Regions from separate parts of the Actinoplanes sp. NBRC 101535 genome, predicted to be linked through region 3. Evidence: riboswitches for the same ligand, from Rfam matches in the RefSeq annotation. Region 3 holds a riboswitch; each other region holds the start of a gene.
The links. Region 3 has a riboswitch for cyclic di-AMP ahead of QSK32_RS36595 (LysM peptidoglycan-binding domain-containing protein). Riboswitches for the same ligand answer to the same signal wherever they lie in the genome.

Region 1: it holds a riboswitch for cyclic di-AMP, as region 3 does, so the genes downstream of both, QSK32_RS43175 (C40 family peptidase) here and QSK32_RS36595 (LysM peptidoglycan-binding domain-containing protein) in region 3, are expected to answer to the same signal.
Region 2: it holds a riboswitch for cyclic di-AMP, as region 3 does, so the genes downstream of both, QSK32_RS31280 (coiled-coil domain-containing protein) here and QSK32_RS36595 (LysM peptidoglycan-binding domain-containing protein) in region 3, are expected to answer to the same signal.
Region 4: it holds a riboswitch for cyclic di-AMP, as region 3 does, so the genes downstream of both, QSK32_RS45655 (transglycosylase family protein) here and QSK32_RS36595 (LysM peptidoglycan-binding domain-containing protein) in region 3, are expected to answer to the same signal.

Annotation. Positions count from the first base shown of each region.
Region 1 covers NZ_BSSY01000029.1:26,683-30,871, reverse strand. The annotation lists gene QSK32_RS43190 (cytochrome ubiquinol oxidase subunit I) at 1-317, opposite strand, end outside; gene QSK32_RS43185 (BlaI/MecI/CopY family transcriptional regulator) at 398-754, shown strand; gene QSK32_RS43180 (M56 family metallopeptidase) at 751-1,659, shown strand; cyclic di-AMP (ydaO/yuaA leader) riboswitch at 1,779-1,911, shown strand; gene QSK32_RS43175 (C40 family peptidase) at 1,928-2,920, shown strand; gene QSK32_RS43170 (AAA family ATPase) at 3,135-4,189, shown strand, end outside.
Region 2 covers NZ_BSSY01000013.1:211,713-215,901, forward strand. The annotation lists gene QSK32_RS31270 (glycoside hydrolase family 65 protein) at 1-480, shown strand, start outside; gene QSK32_RS31275 (coiled-coil domain-containing protein) at 548-1,576, opposite strand; cyclic di-AMP (ydaO/yuaA leader) riboswitch at 1,582-1,718, opposite strand; cyclic di-AMP (ydaO/yuaA leader) riboswitch at 1,926-2,061, shown strand; gene QSK32_RS31280 (coiled-coil domain-containing protein) at 2,066-3,085, shown strand; gene QSK32_RS31285 (ABC transporter ATP-binding protein) at 3,117-3,887, opposite strand; gene QSK32_RS31290 (ABC transporter permease) at 3,880-4,189, opposite strand, start outside.
Region 3 covers NZ_BSSY01000019.1:41,514-45,702, reverse strand. The annotation lists gene QSK32_RS36605 (PAS domain S-box protein) at 1-427, shown strand, start outside; gene QSK32_RS36600 (ATP-grasp domain-containing protein) at 605-1,444, shown strand; gene QSK32_RS36595 (LysM peptidoglycan-binding domain-containing protein) at 1,590-2,096, opposite strand; cyclic di-AMP (ydaO/yuaA leader) riboswitch at 2,152-2,326, opposite strand; gene acpS (holo-ACP synthase) at 2,656-3,024, shown strand; gene QSK32_RS36585 (beta-ketoacyl-[acyl-carrier-protein] synthase family protein) at 3,021-4,189, shown strand, end outside.
Region 4 covers NZ_BSSY01000034.1:27,420-31,608, reverse strand. The annotation lists gene QSK32_RS45655 (transglycosylase family protein) at 52-2,331, opposite strand; cyclic di-AMP (ydaO/yuaA leader) riboswitch at 2,332-2,506, opposite strand; gene QSK32_RS44560 (saccharopine dehydrogenase family protein) at 2,817-4,040, shown strand; gene QSK32_RS44555 (class I SAM-dependent methyltransferase) at 3,993-4,189, opposite strand, start outside.

The sequences.
Region 1 (4,189 bases), on a different contig from region 3:
TCGAGGAAGAAGGCGAGCATGCCCTCGATGGCGAGTGTGGGGCCGAACACATCACCGTAGAACCGGGCGAAGGCGCTCCAGCCCAAGCCGAACTGGAATTCCTGCACAAGACCGGTCACCACGCCGACCGCGAACGTGACAATCAGCAACTTTCCCACAAATTTCGTGAGATGTAAGTATTTATCGTTGTTTGTTCGCATCCAGGCGATTTGCAGACCGGCCGCCGTGACCGCTAGACAGATCGACAGCGGCACGAACAGGTAGTGATAGATCGTCACCACGGCGAACTGCAGCCGGGTCAAGTCGAGCACGTCCATGGATCAGGCCCACCCCTCTACGACGCTTCGTAGTAGATACTACGACGTGTAGTACGACGCGGTGACGTAGACTGCCCCACATGGGTATGGGCGACCTCGAACGGGAGGTCATGACGAAGCTGTGGGACGCGCCCGCACCGCTGACCGTGCGACAGGTGCACGACCTGCTCAGCCGCGACCGTGACCTGGCCTACACCACCGTCATGACGGTCCTCGACCGGCTGGCGAAGAAGGGTCTCGTCCTGCAGCAACGCTCCGACCGCGCCTACCGGTACGCCCCCGCGCAGACCCGCGAGGAGATGACCGCCGGGGTGATGCTCGACGCCCTGAGTTCCACCCCCGACCGGGACGCCGCCCTGGCGTACTTCGTCGGGCAGCTCCCACCGGACGCCCTGGCCGCGGCGATCGAAGCGGCCCGCTCCACGACCCGGTCGTGACCGCGCTGGCGCTCGGTGCGCTCGGCCTGGCCCTGTCGCTGATCGCACCCGGCATCCTCGCCCACGCCCGCTGGCCCGACCGGTCACCGGTCGCCGGCGTGCTGCTCTGGCAGGCACTGACCCTGACCGCCGTCCTCTGCGCGCTCGGCGTGGTGCTCGCCGCCCCGGAGGAGCTGTCCCGGGCGGCCGGCGCCCGGCACCCGGAGACGGTGGTGGCCCTCGGATTCTCGCTGGCGGTCGCGGCCCTCATCGTGATCCGGCTGCTGATCTCCCTGGTCCGGGTGAGCTACCGCGCCCGGGCCCGGCGCGCGCGGCACCGGATGCTCGTCGACCTGCTCGACCGGGCCGAGCAGCGCCGCACCTTCAGCGGCGCCGAGGTGCGCGTGCTGGACGGCGCGCTGCCCCTGGCGTACTGCGTGCCCGGACGGTCGCCGCGCGTCGTGCTCAGCGGGGCCGTGCTGCAGGTCCTGGACCCGGAACAGGTCGACGCCGTGCTGGCCCACGAACGGGCCCACCTGCGGCACCGGCATGAACTCGTGATGGAGTCGTTCACCGCGTTCTACCAGGCGGTCCCGGCACCACTGCGCAGCCGGGCGTCGCTTGACGCCGTACACCTGCTGCTGGAGATGGTGGCGGACGACGCCGCACGCCGCCGCACCGGGCCGGAACCGCTGCGGGCCGCGTTGTCCCGGCTCGCCCACCCGGCGCCCCTCGGTGAGGCGGCGCCCGCCGACCCGGCCGCCGAGACGCGGCGGAGGCTCGATCGGATGGCCGGCCCGGCACGCTCGTCGCGGCCCCTCACCGTGCTCGCCACGGCCGCCGCGATCGGCCTGCTGGTGTTACCGACCGTAGTGCTCGTGGTGCCCTGGCTGGCTCGGGCCCTCGACGCATGGCCATTTCGGTAACCCTCGGTATTACTGCAGGTGCGCAGGGTTTCCGGTACGATGCGCGCTTCATTTGCCCGCATGATCCGAGTACGGTTGTCCCCGGTTCGGCAGTCCCCCATCGTCCAACCGGCCGATCTGACGGACCACCGCCTAATCGCCCTCGTGCGAGCCGGGAACCCAGGTTCATGGGGTGAAGCCGCGGAAACGCGGCCGGGCGTGCTTCCCGCTCGAACCCGTCAGCTAACCCGGTCGGCGGCTGAGTAGGAAGAAAGGACAACACACCCACGTGAAGCGGATAGGCGCGCGTCGCGTCGGTTTTCTGCGCATCGTGCTCTGTGCCGTCGCGGCGGCCGGAGTTGTTGTCACGGGCCCGGCAGCCGCCCACGCGGCACCCAACCCCTCGAAGATCGAAGATCAGATCGACGAGCAGTGGAACAAGCTGGAGCCCGTCATCGAGGAGTACAACGACGTGCACAGCAAGCTCAAAGAGCTGAAGAAACAGCAGAAAGAGCTTGCCGCGACCCTCGCGCCGTTGCAGAAGAAGGTCGATGCCGCCATGGTGCAGGTCCGTGGCCTGGCGGTGGACGCCTACATCCAGGGGCCACCCAGCGCGATGAACGCGATGCTGGTGACCGGTTCGCCGACCGGCCTGGTGGACAAGCTGACACTCCTCGACCAGATCGCCTCCCGGCAGGAGGCGTCCATCACCGAAGTGGCGAAACTGCGGGACAAGTACGCCGCCGACAAGGCTGACGTCGACAAGATGGCAGCCGAGATCGCCGTCCGGGACAAGGACCTCTCGGCCAAGAAGACGACGATCGAGGCGAAGGTCGAGGAGCTCCAGGACCTCCGGATCGAAGCCTACGGCAGCGCCACGGTCTCGAAGAGCGGACTCAAGATCGGTCCGTGCCCGGTCGACTACACCAACGACCGGGGAGGTCGCGCGGCCCAGAAGGCGTGCGACCTGATCGGCAAACCCTACGTCTTCGGCGCGGAGGGTCCGAGCAGCTACGACTGCTCCGGCCTGACGAAAGAGGCGTGGGGATCGGTCGGCGTCAGTCTCTACCACTACACGAAGACCCAGTGGAGCACCACGAAGTCGGTCAGCCGCAGCGAACTGCAGCCGGGTGACCTGATCTTCTACGGCTCCGATCTGCACCACGTCTCCATCTATGTGGGCGGCGGCATGATGGTGCACGCCCCGCACACGGGCGACTACGTGCGGATGGCGAAGATCGAAAGTCCGGGTTCGATCGCCGGATACCGGCGGCCGGCCTGATCGGCTCCTGTTCCGCTGTTCTCCGGAAGGCCGCTCACACTTCGGTGTGGGCGGCCTTCCACCTTCTCTCCCCTTCAGGCCGGCCTTCTCGGGGGTACGGCCTGAGCCCGTACCGTCGCCATCCGGTGTTTCAGGTCTCAACCCGGCGTCGAGCGAGCGCGGCCCCGGCTTGCCGTGAGCAGGCCGGCCACCGGCGCGGGCATAATCGCCTGTCATGAGCGATGCCTTGATCAATAGCCTCGCCGCGGCGGTGCAGGCCCAGCCGGACGACCTGCCACTGCGGTTGCACCTGGCCGAGATGCTGGTGGCCGCGGGCCGTGGCGCCGAGGCGATCGGGCACGTCGCGCAGGCCCTGGCCCAGGATCCCGCGAACGTCGGAGCACAGCAGTTGATGGCCCGGGCACTGGGCAACCCCGTCCCGCCGTCGCCTCCCGTGCCGACAGCCCCTTCCGCTCCGTCCTCCGCGCCTGCATCTCCTCCCGCGCCTGCATCCCCCTCCGCGCCTGCATCCCCCTCCGCGCCTGCATTCCCTTCCGAGACCGCATCTCCTTCCGAGACTGCATCTCCTTCCGGGCCCGGTGGTCCGATTCCGCCGTCAGGTATCGACTGGGCGGCGATGGAACAGCAGTTCGGCGATGTGGTTCCGCCGCGTTTCTCCCGGCCGGAAAGCTCGTCGTCCGGTGATGGCGTCGACCCGGTCCGCGGCCACGCCGACCGTTCCTTCGACGTGGAACGCTCCGGCGTCACCCTCGCCGACGTCGGCGGCATGGCCGACGTCAAGAAGCGTCTCGAGGTGTCGTTCCTCGGCCCGCTGCGGAACCCGAAACTGCGGACCCTGTTCGGTAAGAGCCTGCGCGGTGGTCTGCTGCTCTACGGCCCGCCCGGCTGTGGCAAGACGTTCCTGGCGCGCGCGGTGGCAGGCGAGATGGGCGCCTCGTTCATTTCGCTGAGCATCACCGACGTACTGAACATGTGGATCGGCAGTTCGGAACGCAACCTCCACGACCTGTTCGAATCGGCGCGCGGCCACGCCCCGTGCGTACTGTTCCTGGACGAGATCGACGCCCTCGGGCACAAACGCAGCCAGTTGCAGTCGTCCATGCGTACCGTGGTGAATCAGCTCCTCACCGAACTCGACGGCGTGGACGGCGGCAACGACGGTGTGTTCGTCCTGGCCGCGACGAACGCACCATGGGACGTGGACGCGGCCCTGCGCCGCCCCGGCCGCCTGGACCGCACCGTGCTGGTGCTGCCGCCGGACGGCCCCGC
Region 2 (4,189 bases), on a different contig from region 3:
CTGTCGGCCTGCGTGCAGGCGGTGCTGGCGGCCGAGACCGGGCACCTGGAGCTGGCGCACGACTATCTGGGCGAGGCCGCCCTGATGGACCTGCACGACCTGCACCAGAACGCCCGGGACGGCGTGCACGTGGCGTCGCTGGCCGGGTCGTGGATCGCGCTGGTCGCCGGTCTCGGCGGCATGCGTGACTTCAACGGTCAGCTGTCGTTCGCGCCGCGCCTGCCCAGCCGGATCAACAACCTGGAGTTCTCGCTGCTCTGGCACGGTCTGCGGCTGCGGGTGAACGTCACCGCGGAGGAGGTCACCTACTCCCTGCGCAACGGCGGCGGCTCGGCTCGGCTGACGCTGCACCACCACGGCAAGGAGATCGAGGTCACCCAGGTCCGCCCGGTGACGATGGCGATCCCGCCGGCCCTGCCGGTCGGCCCCGCGCCGGTTCAGCCGGCCGGACGGGCCCCGGTGCGCCGCGCGGTGCACTGACCCCGTACCACGAGAAAGCCCCCGTTCCTCGCCGGCAGCGAGGGACGGGGGCTTTTCGGTGGGTCTGTCAGAGCATCGAGACGTGCACGTGGTCGGTGTGGTCGCTGACCCCGTGGTACTGCTTCCAGCCGCTGGCCGGGAACCAGATCTGCTTGTACCAGATCACGTAGTAGATGCCGAGTGCGTCGGCGTTGCGGACCAGGAAGGCCGTCAGGTCGTTGCCGTACTTCATCATCTTGTCGTTGTGCGCCGACGAGAATCCGCTCTTCTGCAGCGACCAGTCGCAGGCCCGGCCCTTCGGGTGCTCGAACGGGCCACCGGTGCGGTGACATCCGACGAACAGGTCGAAGCCGGCCTTCTTGGTCTCCTTGTACATGTTGAGCGTGCGTTTCGTGATGCAGCCGCTCGTGGTCGGGTCGTCCTGGTTGCAGCTCTCCGCGGAGAAGCCGCCCTGGGCGTTGCGGGGTGCCGCCTTGGCCGTCGCCGATTTCGCGGCGACGAAGCCGTCGGTGATGGTGCTGTTGATCCCGGTGCCACCGCCGAGGAGCGTCAGCTGCTTCTCGGCCGCTTCCTTCTGCTTCTTCTGAACGGCGAGCTGTTCCTGCTCGTTCTTGAGCTCGGCGTCCAGCGCGGTCTTCTTCGCGGTGATCTCTTCGAGGGCGTCGTTGAGCTCACTCAGCTTGCTGTCGTGCAGCCGGTTGATCTCCTCCAGGGAGACCGCCTTGCTCAGGAAATCGTTCGACGTGTCCGCGCTGAGCAGGAAGCCCAGGGCGCTCACGTCGCCGGTCATGTACTGCTGTTTCGCGATCGAGTTGACCTCGGGAATGAGGACGTCCCGGCGTGCCTCGGCGGCTTTGATGCCGGAGGCGAGTTCCTTCTGGTTCTTGACGGACTTGGCCACGGCTGCCTTGGCGGAGACGTAACGCCGGTTCGTCGACTCCAGCACGGTCGACAGGTTGGCGTCCTCGTCCTCCTCTTCGGCCGTGGTGCTGCCGCCGGGTGCCGCGGAAGCCGGGGCCACGGGGCCCACGAACATCGCGGTCGCCATCAGCGGCGCCAGGGCGAGTGTCAGCCACCGGCGGGGACGTGCGGTCATCAACATTCCTTCCTTGTCACCGCCGACCGGGTTAGCTGACGGGTTCGGGACGGAAGCGATCCCTACCGCCGTTGTCAGGCGGATTCACCCCAGTGACCTGGGTCCCCGGCTCGCCTGGGAGGCGATTGGGCGGCGGCCTGCCGGCAACTCGGGGGCGGTGCCGTCCTGGCAGGACCGGCGCCGAGTTTACCTGAGATATCGCCGTGGATCAGGCTCTGAGAACGGCGAAATGCGTTACCTCACAATGACTTTCGGTAATCGAATCACCTCATGTCGTCACCCCATTGCGGTGCGTACGAGATCTGTCGATCCTTGGCCCGAGTGGGTATGGTCGGACGCGGTTCCCGTATGGGAGCCGCCGCCTAATCGCCACCCCCCGGCGAACCGGGGAACCATTTTCCTCGGGGTGAATCCGCGCCAGCGGTAGGGATTTCCTTCGTCCCGAACCCGTCAGCTAACCCGGTCGGCGGCCGACGGAAGGAATTACCTGTGCAGCAACCGACTGCGCGGCGATTCGCCCCGATCACGGCGTTACTGGTCGCCGTGTGCGGGCTGGTGTTCGCCGCGTCCCCGGCCTCTGCGGCCCCGGGCGACTCCGGCGACGACGGCGAGGGCGGATCCAAGTCGCTGATCGAGCAACTGGAGGACGCCTCCAGCGGCTACGTCAAGGCCAAGGCCGACCTGAAGAAGTCCAAGGAACAGCAGGTCAAGCTGACCGCCGAGGTCAAGCGCCTGGACACCGAACTCGGTCCGAAGCAGGCGGTGCTCGACGAGATCGCCCGGCAGGCCTACACGAACGGCCGGCTCGGACCGCTGACCGCCCTGATCGGTGCCAGCTCGACCGGCGGATTCGTCGACCGGGCGGAATCGCTCGCCACCGTGGCCTCGAAGCAGAACCAGGCGATCGAGGACCTCAAGACGACCCGCGACACCCAGGCCAAGGCCAAGACCGCGATCGACGCCGCCGTGCGTGACCAGGCGAAGCAGGTCAACGTCATGGCCAAGAAGAAGGTCCAGGCGGAGACCGCGCTGAAGAAGGCCAACCAGGGCGCCGACGCCTCGTCGAGCAGCGACGGCGGCAGCGGTGACAGTGCCACGGCGGATCCGGCGCCCAGCGGATCCGGCAGCGGGTGCACCGAGGACGACCCGACCACCGGTGGTTGCCTCACCCCGCGCACCCTGCACGCTCTGAAGCAGGCGAAGAGCGACGGTTTCACCAGGTACACCAAGTGCTTCCGCGAGCAGAACAGCGGTGAGCACCCCAAGGGCCGGGCCTGTGACTTCTCCGCGGAGAAGGGCACCTTCGGCGGCGACGCCACCGGTGCCGACAAGACCTACGGCAACAACCTGGCGAACTACTTCATCAAGAACGCCGAGGCCCTCGACGTGCTCTACGTCATCTGGTACCGGCGGATCTGGCTGCCGAGCAGCGGCTGGAAGTCGTACAGCGGGGCCGGTGGCGATCCCTCGAGCGACCACACGAACCACGTGCATCTCTCGGTGAACTGACCGACCGGCCCCACGGCGAGGCCTTCGTGCGCTACTTGCGCATGAAGGCCTCGTACTCTTTCATCACGTCGTCGGTGGCGCCGTCCGCCCGGATCTGGCCGGACTCGAGCCAGATGCACCGGTCGCAGGTGTCCCGGATCGACTGCTCGCTGTGGCTGACCAGGAAGACCGTGCCGGCCTCGGCGCGCAGCTCACGGACCCGCTGCTCGCTGCGGCGGCGGAACTTCGCGTCACCGGTGGCCAGCGCCTCGTCGATGAGCAGCACGTCGTGCTGCTTCGCCGCGGCGATCGAGAACCGCAGCCGGGCGCCCATGCCGGAGGAGTACGTCCGCATCGGCAGCGAGGCGAAGTCGCCGCGCTCGTTGATGCCGGAGAACTCGATGATGCCGTCCTTCTTGGCCTTCACCTCGGCGGGTGACATGCCCATGGCCAGGCAACCCAGTTCGACGTTGCGCTCGCCGGGCAGCTCGTTCATCAGGGCGGCGTTCACACCGAGCAGCGACGGCTGGCCGGAGGCGTAGATCGAGCCGCGGGCCACCGGCAGCAGGCCGGCCACCGCGCGCAGCAGGGTCGACTTGCCCGAGCCGTTGCTGCCGATCAGGCCGATCGCCTCACCCCGGTACGCCACGAAGGTCACCCCTTTGACGGCGTGCACCTCCCGGACGTTGGCGGGGGAGGAGCCGGTCACCAGTCGCTTGAAGCTGGCCAGCGGGCTGCCGCTGCCCGCGGCGGCGGAGCTGTTGACCTTGTAGATGACGTGTGCGTCGTCAGCGACGACGGTGGGGATCCGATTGTCAGCCACGGCCGTAGCCCTTCTCTCCGCGCCAGAAGTACACGTAACCGCCGAGCCCGACGACGACGCTCCAGATGGTCGCGCCGATCCAGAGGCTGGTGGGGGTGCCGGCCAGCGGCACGTCCTCCATCAGCGAGTGACGCATCAGCTCGATGAAGATCAGCATCGGGTTCGACTCGATCAGGGTGAGCATCCAGCCGTCGATCTTGTCGTTCTCGGTGAACATGGTCACCGGGTAGAGCACGGCCGAGCCGTACATCCAGAAGCGCATGATGAACGGGATCAGCTGCTTGACGTCGCGAAGCTTCGAG
Region 3 (4,189 bases):
ACTGCGCCAAGTGTGTCGTCGGCTTCTCCTGGCCGCCGGTTACCGTGTCGTGGCTCCTGAAAGCACCGCCGAAGCGGTCACCGTGGCATCGGAGCCGGATCTGTCGGTCGACCTGCTGCTCACCGACGTGGTGATGCCGGGGATCTTCGGATCCGAGCTCGCTGGGCGGATCCGTGCCGTCCAGCCGCATGCCCAGGTGTTGTTCATGTCCGGGTATGCCACCCCTTTCCTTGCGGACAAGGGGTTTCTCGACCCGGATACGAACCTGCTCGAGAAACCTTTCACCCGTACTGAACTGCTCACCGCGGTTCGGCACGCCGTCAGCCGGCATCGTCCGGCCACGCCGTCTCTGGCGTTGCATGCCGCGGTCCAGGGTACGAGGCCGGGCTCCCCGCGATCCCTTCTGAGGGAGGCGCCCATCGCGTGAGGGGCGGCGCCGCCCACCGGCGATCGACGCAGGGCTCAGACCGAGGCGCCCATCGCGTGAGGGCGGCGGTGGAGCGGTACGGGGTGACTCCGCGTCGAGGGCGGGTGTGCTGGCGGAGGGTGCACGGCCGGGTGGGTTCAGGGGTGTGCGGAAGGCTGGCCCTGGCATGATCTCGGCATGCTGCTGGTTCCCTGCGACGTGTTGCGTCCCCGACGGCCTGATGAGCATTTCGCGGGGGAGGCGGCGGCCGCCCGGGCGGCGGGGATGCCGGTCGCGGTGGTCGATCACGATGCGCTGACCCGGGGCACGGCGCAGGCCGCGGACGCCGCTGTCGCGCGGGTGCCGGCGGGGGACGGCGCCGTCTATCGCGGATGGATGCTGCGGAGTGGGGATTACGCCGGGTTCGCGGCGGCTCTGGAGCGGCGTGGGGTGCGGTTGCGGACCGGGGCCGAGGATTACCGGCGGGGGCACGAGCTGCCGGGGTGGTATCCGGCTGCGCAGGACTGCACGCCGGAGAGTGTGTGGACCGAGGGGGACGGGCGGGACGGGTTCCTGGAGGCGTGCGCGGGGCTCGGCAAGGGGGCGGCCGTGCTGCGGGACTGGACGAAGTCGATGAAACACTATTGGGACGAGGCGTGTTTCATCCCGGACGTGACCGACGTCGACGCGGCGTGGCGGGTGGCCCGGCGGTTCCGGGAGTTGCGCGACGACGAGTTCACCGGCGGGTTCGTGTTGCGGCGGTTCGAGGATTTCAGTGGGGCTGAGGCCCGGACCTGGTGGGTGGACGGGGAGTGCCGGCTGGTCAGCGCGCACCCGGATTCGCCCGACCGGCTGCCGGGTGACGTGGATCTGACCGTGGTGGCGGCGGCGATCCGGGAGTTGGCGTCGCCGTTCGTGACCGCGGATCTGGTGCGGCGCACGGACGGGCGCTGGCGGCTGGTGGAGATCGGGGACGGGCAGGTCAGTGATCGCCCGTCCAGTGCGGACGCGTCCCGGCTGATCCGGGCGATCATCTGAGGAGAGGCGATCATCTGAGGAGAGGCGATCATCTGAGGAGAAGAGAAGGCGGGCGGGGAACCCGGGGGAGTGGCGCCCCACCCCGCCGACGTCACAGAGAACGACGTCACGAAGTCGACGTCACGAAGCGGACGTCAGAACACCGTCAGAGCCGGATCCGCTGACCGGTGAAGATCAGACTCGGGCTCTTCAGGCGGTCGTCGTTGAGGCGGTACAGCGTACGCCAACCGCCCTTGACCTTGAATTTCTTGGCGATCGACGCGAGTGTGTCGCCGGAGCGGACCACGTAGGTCTTCCCGGTCGCCTTCACCGTGGTCTTGGTGGCCGTCTTGCGGGCGGTGACCTTCGTGGTCGTCTTCTTGTAGACGCCGGCCTTCTTGCCGCACACCGGCCAGGGGCTCAGTCCGCGCTTCTTGTACAGCTTCTGTGCGATGGTGATCTGTTCGCTCTTGCTGGCCTTGTTCGCGGTGGCGGCGTACTTGCCGCCGCCGTTGGACTTCCACGTGCTGCGGCTGAACTGCAGGCCACCGTAGTACCCGTTGCCGGTGTTGATGTGCCACCGGCCGCCGGACTCGCACTGGGCGATCTTGTCCCAGTTCACCGTGGCGGCGTTCGCCGGGGCTGCGCCGGTCAGGACGCCGGCTCCGGTCACGCCCGCGGTGATCAGAACCAGGGCAAGGCGCGTTCGTCTACTACCGATCCGAGACATGGGTTTCCTCCACGCCTACGAGGTGAGCTGTCGGGTTCGGGCAGAGTGGCCCGGCCGGTGCATCACGCGGCTTCACCCCGAGGCGCGTCGTCACGCGCCGAGAATCTTGGGTCCCCCGCTCCTGCCGTCGAGTCGCGTCCGGGGGCGGCGGCAGGATTCGGCGATCCGCCCTCGGTGCCCGCCGTACTGCGGGACGGCCACGACGGTAACCACGTCGATGTGCCGGGTGCCAAGCTCACGGTGGTCGATAGTGACGTTCTTCTCAGTATTCGCCCGATTTGATCTTATTTACGGAGTGATAAAACGGGTATGAGAGAAATCAGCGAAATGTCGGCTATACCGGTGAAAGTTATTGTTGTCAGCTGAATGACCAGCTTGCACCGGGCTGAAGTTTTGCTGTGAGCGATGCGAGGTGGAAATTTCCGGCTTCGCCGTACAACGGCCCGCGGTCGAGCGTTCAGTGCATGCAGCACCGAATCGAACCGTAGAGCGAGGCAAGAACGTGGTGGGAATCGACATCGTCCAGGTGTCGCGGCTGCGCCGTCTCCTGACCGAGCACGCGACCGCCGACATCGACCTCTTCACCCCGGCCGAGCGGGACTACTGCGGGGCGAAACGGGACCGTTACCCTCATCTGGCCGCCCGCTTCGCCGCCAAGGAGGCCGTCCTCAAGGCCCTCGGCAGCGGCCTCGGCCCGGCGATGCGCTGGACCGACGTGGAAGTGGTCAACGCAGCGCTCGGCCGCCCCTCGGTACGCCTGCACGGTGCCGTCCGCGCCCTGGCCGACGCCCGCGGCTGCCGCGTCGAGATCACGTTGTCGCACACCGGCGACTACGCGGTCGCCCAGGCGATGCTGGTCGGCGCCGCATGAACCGGGTCGTGGTCACCGGGCTCGGCGCGGTCACGCCGCTGGGCAACGACGCCCCGTCCACCTGGGCCGGGCTGGCCGCCGGCCGCAACGGGGTGGGCCCGCTCACCTCCTTCGACGCCCGGTCCTTCGAGGTACGCATCGCCGGTCACGTCCGTGACTTCGCCGCACCGGAGGGCGTGCCCGGACGCCACCTCTCCCGGGCCGCCTCGTTCGTGGTGGCCGCCGCCCAGGAGGCCGTCCAGGACGCCGGCGACGGGGTGATGGACGGCGACGCGTACCGCTGCGGGGTCGCGCTCGGCGGGACGGTCGGCCGTCCGGAGCTGCAGGAGGCCGTCGACATGGCGTACCGGCTGGTGCGCAGCCGGGGCGCGGACATCCCCCGGCAGAGCCCGCGGGACGTGCTGCTGCGCAGCCAGAACGTGGCGCTGTCCTGGGTCGCCCGGCTGGCCGGGGCCGCCGGTCCGATGATCAGCGTCAGCACCGCGTGTGCGGGCTCCGCCCACGCGGTCGGCGAGGCGTACCGGCGGATCCAGGAGGGCGACGCCGACGTGATGCTGGCCGGCGGCTTCGACGCGCTCACCACCTGGATGGACGTGCTCGGGTTCTCCCTGCTCGGGGCGCTGACCACGGAACACAACAACGAGCCGGAGGCGGCCTGCCGGCCGTTCGACGCCACCCGCACCGGGTTCGTCCTCGGGGAGGGCGCAGCCGTCGTCGTGCTCGAGGAACGGGAGGCGGCCCTGGCCCGGGGCGCGGAGATCAAAGCAGAGCTCGCGGGGTACGGGTCGACGCTCAACGCGTACCGGATCACCGATTCGCCGCCGGACGGCGGTGGCGCGATCACCGCGATGCGCGACGCCATCGCCGACGCGGGGCTGGACCCGCGGGACATCGACTACATCGCCGCGCACGGCACCGGCACACCCGGCAACGACGCCAGCGAGACCGCCGCGATCAAGGCGCTGTTCGGGGCGTACGCCCACGAGCTGTCGATCAGCTCACCGAAGTCGATGACCGGTCACCTGACGTCGGCGGCCGGCGGGGTGAACCTGATCGCCGCGATCGGCGCGCTACGCGAGCAGCTGGTGCCACCCACCGTCAACCTGCGGCACCCGGACCCGGAGCTGGACCTGGACTACACCCCGAACGAGGCCCGCGCCCGGCG
Region 4 (4,189 bases), on a different contig from region 3:
GAGCATGGGTCCGGCCGTCCCGCGAGTTCGGGGACGGCCGGATCGCCACGGTCACAGCGTGATGCGCTGGCCGGGGTAAAGCAGGTGAGGGCTACGCAGAAGCTCATCATTCAGGCGATAAAGATGACGCCAGCCGCCCGTGATGTCGTGCTGAGCCGCGATGGAGGTCAGTGTGTCACCGTGGCGCACGACGTGGACGCTTATTCCTACGCCACCCTTCCGCACCGTTCCGCCGGTTCGGCCAGTTCCGCCAGTGCTGAGCCGTTCTCCGGCGGGTCGTCCGGCAACCGGCCGTCCTCCGGCGGGTCGTCCGGCAATCGGCCGTCCCGCGACTGGTCGTCCGGGGATGGGCCGTAGGAACGGCTTGGCCGCACTGGCCATCGCGACCTGGTTCATCCGGACGGCTCGGGTCCGGCCGGCGTCGTCAGCCCGCAGGTCCCGCACCACAGCCGCCATCATCGTCGCGGTCAGCCCTGTTCCGGTCGAACTCGTGCTGCCCTGTGTGGTGCCGGTCGATCCCGATGTCGCTGATTCGGCGCGCACCGGCACCGGGCTCGGGAGGTCCACGCCCGGCGTGATCGGCCCGGGCACGAACGGTCCCGGAGCCATCGCCCCGGAGGCGGTCGGACTCGGTGTGGTCCATCCCGAGGCGGCGACGTCAGGAATCGCCAACACGGGAGGGGCCCCCGCAGGAGGGGCGCCCGCGGGAGGCGTCGGACCAGCCAGGTTCCGCGGCAGCAGCGTGCCGCCACCACGCACCAGGCTGATCGCGCTCACGCTTGCCGCACCGGAGAAGGCGGTTACCGCTTTGAGCGAGGCCTTCCGCTCGGCCGCAGCCCGTTCGATCTGCCGCCGGATCGCGTCCGCCCGCGTCGCGGCCAGCCGCATTTCACGGCCTTGGCGCGTTTCCAGGACCACTCGCACCGCACTACGAATCCTCCCCCGCCCCTTCGTCTCCCGCTCAGCCGTCTCCCGCTCAGCCGTCTCCCGCTCAGCCGTCTCCCGCTCAGCCGTCCCCTGCTCCGCTGCCCCAAGTCCGGCTGTCGTTCGCTCTGCCGTGCCCGGTCCTGCTGGCCGCTGTCGTTGTCCAGTCGGATCGAGGCGCTTTCCGTCGCCCGCCGCGCTACCGGTCTGAGCTTGAGCGGTGGCGGCCCCGGTGGGGCGTTTTTGACCCGTCAGCCGAAGAATCCGCAGCCGGGTGACTCTCTCCCATGCCGCGGCCTCATGCATGATCCGATTCTGTTCAGAGGCCACTTCGCGCGACGCGCCGTCTGACGGAGTTACCTCGCTCCCGTCGCGGACCTGCGTCCCGGGTCGCGCCAAACGTCGCTCGTCCGAGCTGCCGCGCGATGAGCCCCCGCCCCCGCGCACCTCAACGGTCTTGGCCGGCGCCTTCTGAGCGGCGCTGCCGACGCCGCCGGTGTTCTTGCCCGCACGCACACCGGCGGATGGGGCCGTCGCCTTCTGGGCGGCGCTGCCGGCGCTGCCGGGGTCTCTGCCTGTGCGCACTTCGGCTGTCTGAGATGCCGTCTTCCGGCTCGTGTCGTCAGAGCCGGCCGTGCTCTTCCCTGTCCGCACATCCGTGTTCTGACCCGCACGTACATCCGTGTTCTGACCCGCACGTACATCAGCGGTCTGGACTGTCGCTTCCTGAGCGGCCGTCTTACGGGTTGCGTCCGCCTGGGCGGCTGCCTCGCGGGCGGCTGCCTCGCGGGCTGCGGCGTCTCGGGCTGCGGCGTCTCGGGCGGCGAACTCGCGGGCTTCGGCCTCTCGCAGGGCCCTCTCGCGGATCGCCCTCTCGCGGATCTCGGTTGCTCGCAGCGCTGCGCGTCGGCGGGCCTCCGCCTGGCGTTGTGCCAAGGCCTGGCGGGCGGCTGTTCTGCGCTGGGCGGCTTGCCTGCGGGCTTCCGCTCTGGCCTGCGCTCGGGCTTCCGCGCGGGCCGTTGCGGCTGCTCTGCGTTCGGCTGCCGCCTTGCGGGCCGCGGCGGACGAGACACCCCGGCGGCCGTGTTTGCCGCATGTCGGCCACGCGCCGATGCCTTGGCCGCGGAGCACCCGCTCCGCCACGTGGATCTGTTCGCTCTTGCTGGCCCGGTTCGCGGTCCCGGCGAACTTCGACCCGCCGTAGGCGCGCCACGTGCCACGCGTGAACTGCAGGCCCCCGTAGTAGCCGTTGCCGGTGTTGATCCGCCAGTTGCCGCCTGATTCGCAGCGGGCTACCGCATCCCAGTTGACCTCGGCCCCGAAAGCCGCCGACTCGGTGCCCAGCAGCGAGAACGCGACCATCGTGCCGGTGAGTCCGACAACGGCCTGCTTACGTATGTGATGCATCTGAGCTTCCTCCACGCCTGCGAGGTCAGCTGTCGGGTTCGGGCAGAGGTGCCCGGTCGCGTCGTGTGCGGCTTCACCCCGAGGCGCGTGTCAGCGCCGAGGAACGTGTGGGTCCCCCGCTCCCTGCCTGGGTTCGTGTCCGTGGCCGGCGGCAAGGATTCGGCGTTCCGGCCACGGTGCCCGCGTGCGGGCCGCCGGATGGTGTTGTCACCGGCATGCGGAGCCGGTGTCGTGCTGCCACCGTGCATGCAGAGCCGGTGTCGTGCCGCCACCGGCGCACAAACGCCGGCCGCGATGCTGCCACCGGCATGCAAGGCCGGCGCGGTGCTGCTCACCGGCGTGTGAAGCACGGTGATGGTGCACCAACCCGGAGGCTGGCAGGTGGCGCCTTCTCGTAAATTAGACGCTTTGGTCGGCCTTTGCGGGATAACCACCAACTACCTGCCAGTAGCCGACCCTCCACCCAGGGTGCACAATCGGCAGCCATGAGCCGCGACTTCGATGTGATCGTCTACGGTGCTTCCGGTTTCGTCGGTGCGCTGGTGGCGCAACACCTGGCCGAGAATGCTCCACCAGAAACACAAATTGCACTGGCTGGCCGTTCACCGGAGAAACTGGAGTCGGTACGCGCACGGCTGGGCGTCGACTGGCCCGTGATCGTTGCGGACGCCGGTGATCGGGACGCGTTGACCACCATGGCCGCCCGCACACGGGTGGTGGTCACGACCGTCGGCCCCTATGCGCGGCACGGTCTTCCGCTGGTCAACGCGTGTGCCGAGGCCGGCACCGACTATCTGGATCTGAGCGGTGAGGTGCTGTTCGTCCGGGACAGCATCGCCGCGAATCATGAGACGGCGCGGCGGACCGGTGCCCGGATCGTGCACTCGTGCGGTTTCGACTCGATCCCGTCCGACATCGGCGTTCACGTGCTCCACAAGCATGTCCGGAGCGAACTCACCGACACCACGCTCGTGGTCACGAGTCTGTCCGGGGGTATCAGCGGCGGGACGATCGACTCGATGCGCGGTCAGGTGGACGCGGTACGCAGTGATCCCGCGCTGCGACGGGCCGCCGCCAGCCCGTACTCCTTGACTCCTGATCGCGACGCCGAGCCGGACCTGGGCCGCCAGCCGGACATGGTCTCGGTGCCCGCCTCCGATGTGGATCCGAGTCTGCGCGGGCAGTTGGCGCCGTTCGTGATGGCCTCCTACAACACCCGGGTGGTGCGGCGCAGCAACGCTCTGCGCGGTCACGCCTACGGTCGCCGGTTCCGCTACCGGGAGGCGGTGAGTGTCGGTGCCTCCCCGCTGTCGCCGGTGTTCGCTTTCGGACTCAAGATGGGCCTGACCGGTCTCTTCCTCGGTCTGGCCGTGCCGCCGACGCGTTTTCTGCTGGACCGGATCCTGCCGAGACCCGGGACCGGCCCGGATGAGAAGACCCGGCGTAACGGGCATTTCACGGTGGACATCTTCACCACGACGGTGGAGGGTGAGCGCTATCGTGCCCGGTTCCGGGCGAAAGGCGATCCGGGGTACGCGGCGACCGCCGTCATGCTCGGCGAGTCCGCTCTCGCGCTCGTCCTCGACCGGGACAGGCTTCCCGAGTCCGAGGGTGGGGTGCTGACTCCCGCCACGGCTCTCGGCGATGCCCTGGTCGACCGGCTACGGGCGGCCGGCGTCGAGATCACGGTCCACCCCGCCGGCCGGTGAAGTGCCGATGACCTCGAAGACGTGCCAGTGCTTGGGCCCACTGAACGCGGGCCCCGGCGCGTCCTCCTCCCGCCAGTGCACGATCTCCAGCCCGTGAAGGCGTTCCCGCAGCTCACCCTCTTCGAGGAAGGTCAGCTGCGGGTTGCCCG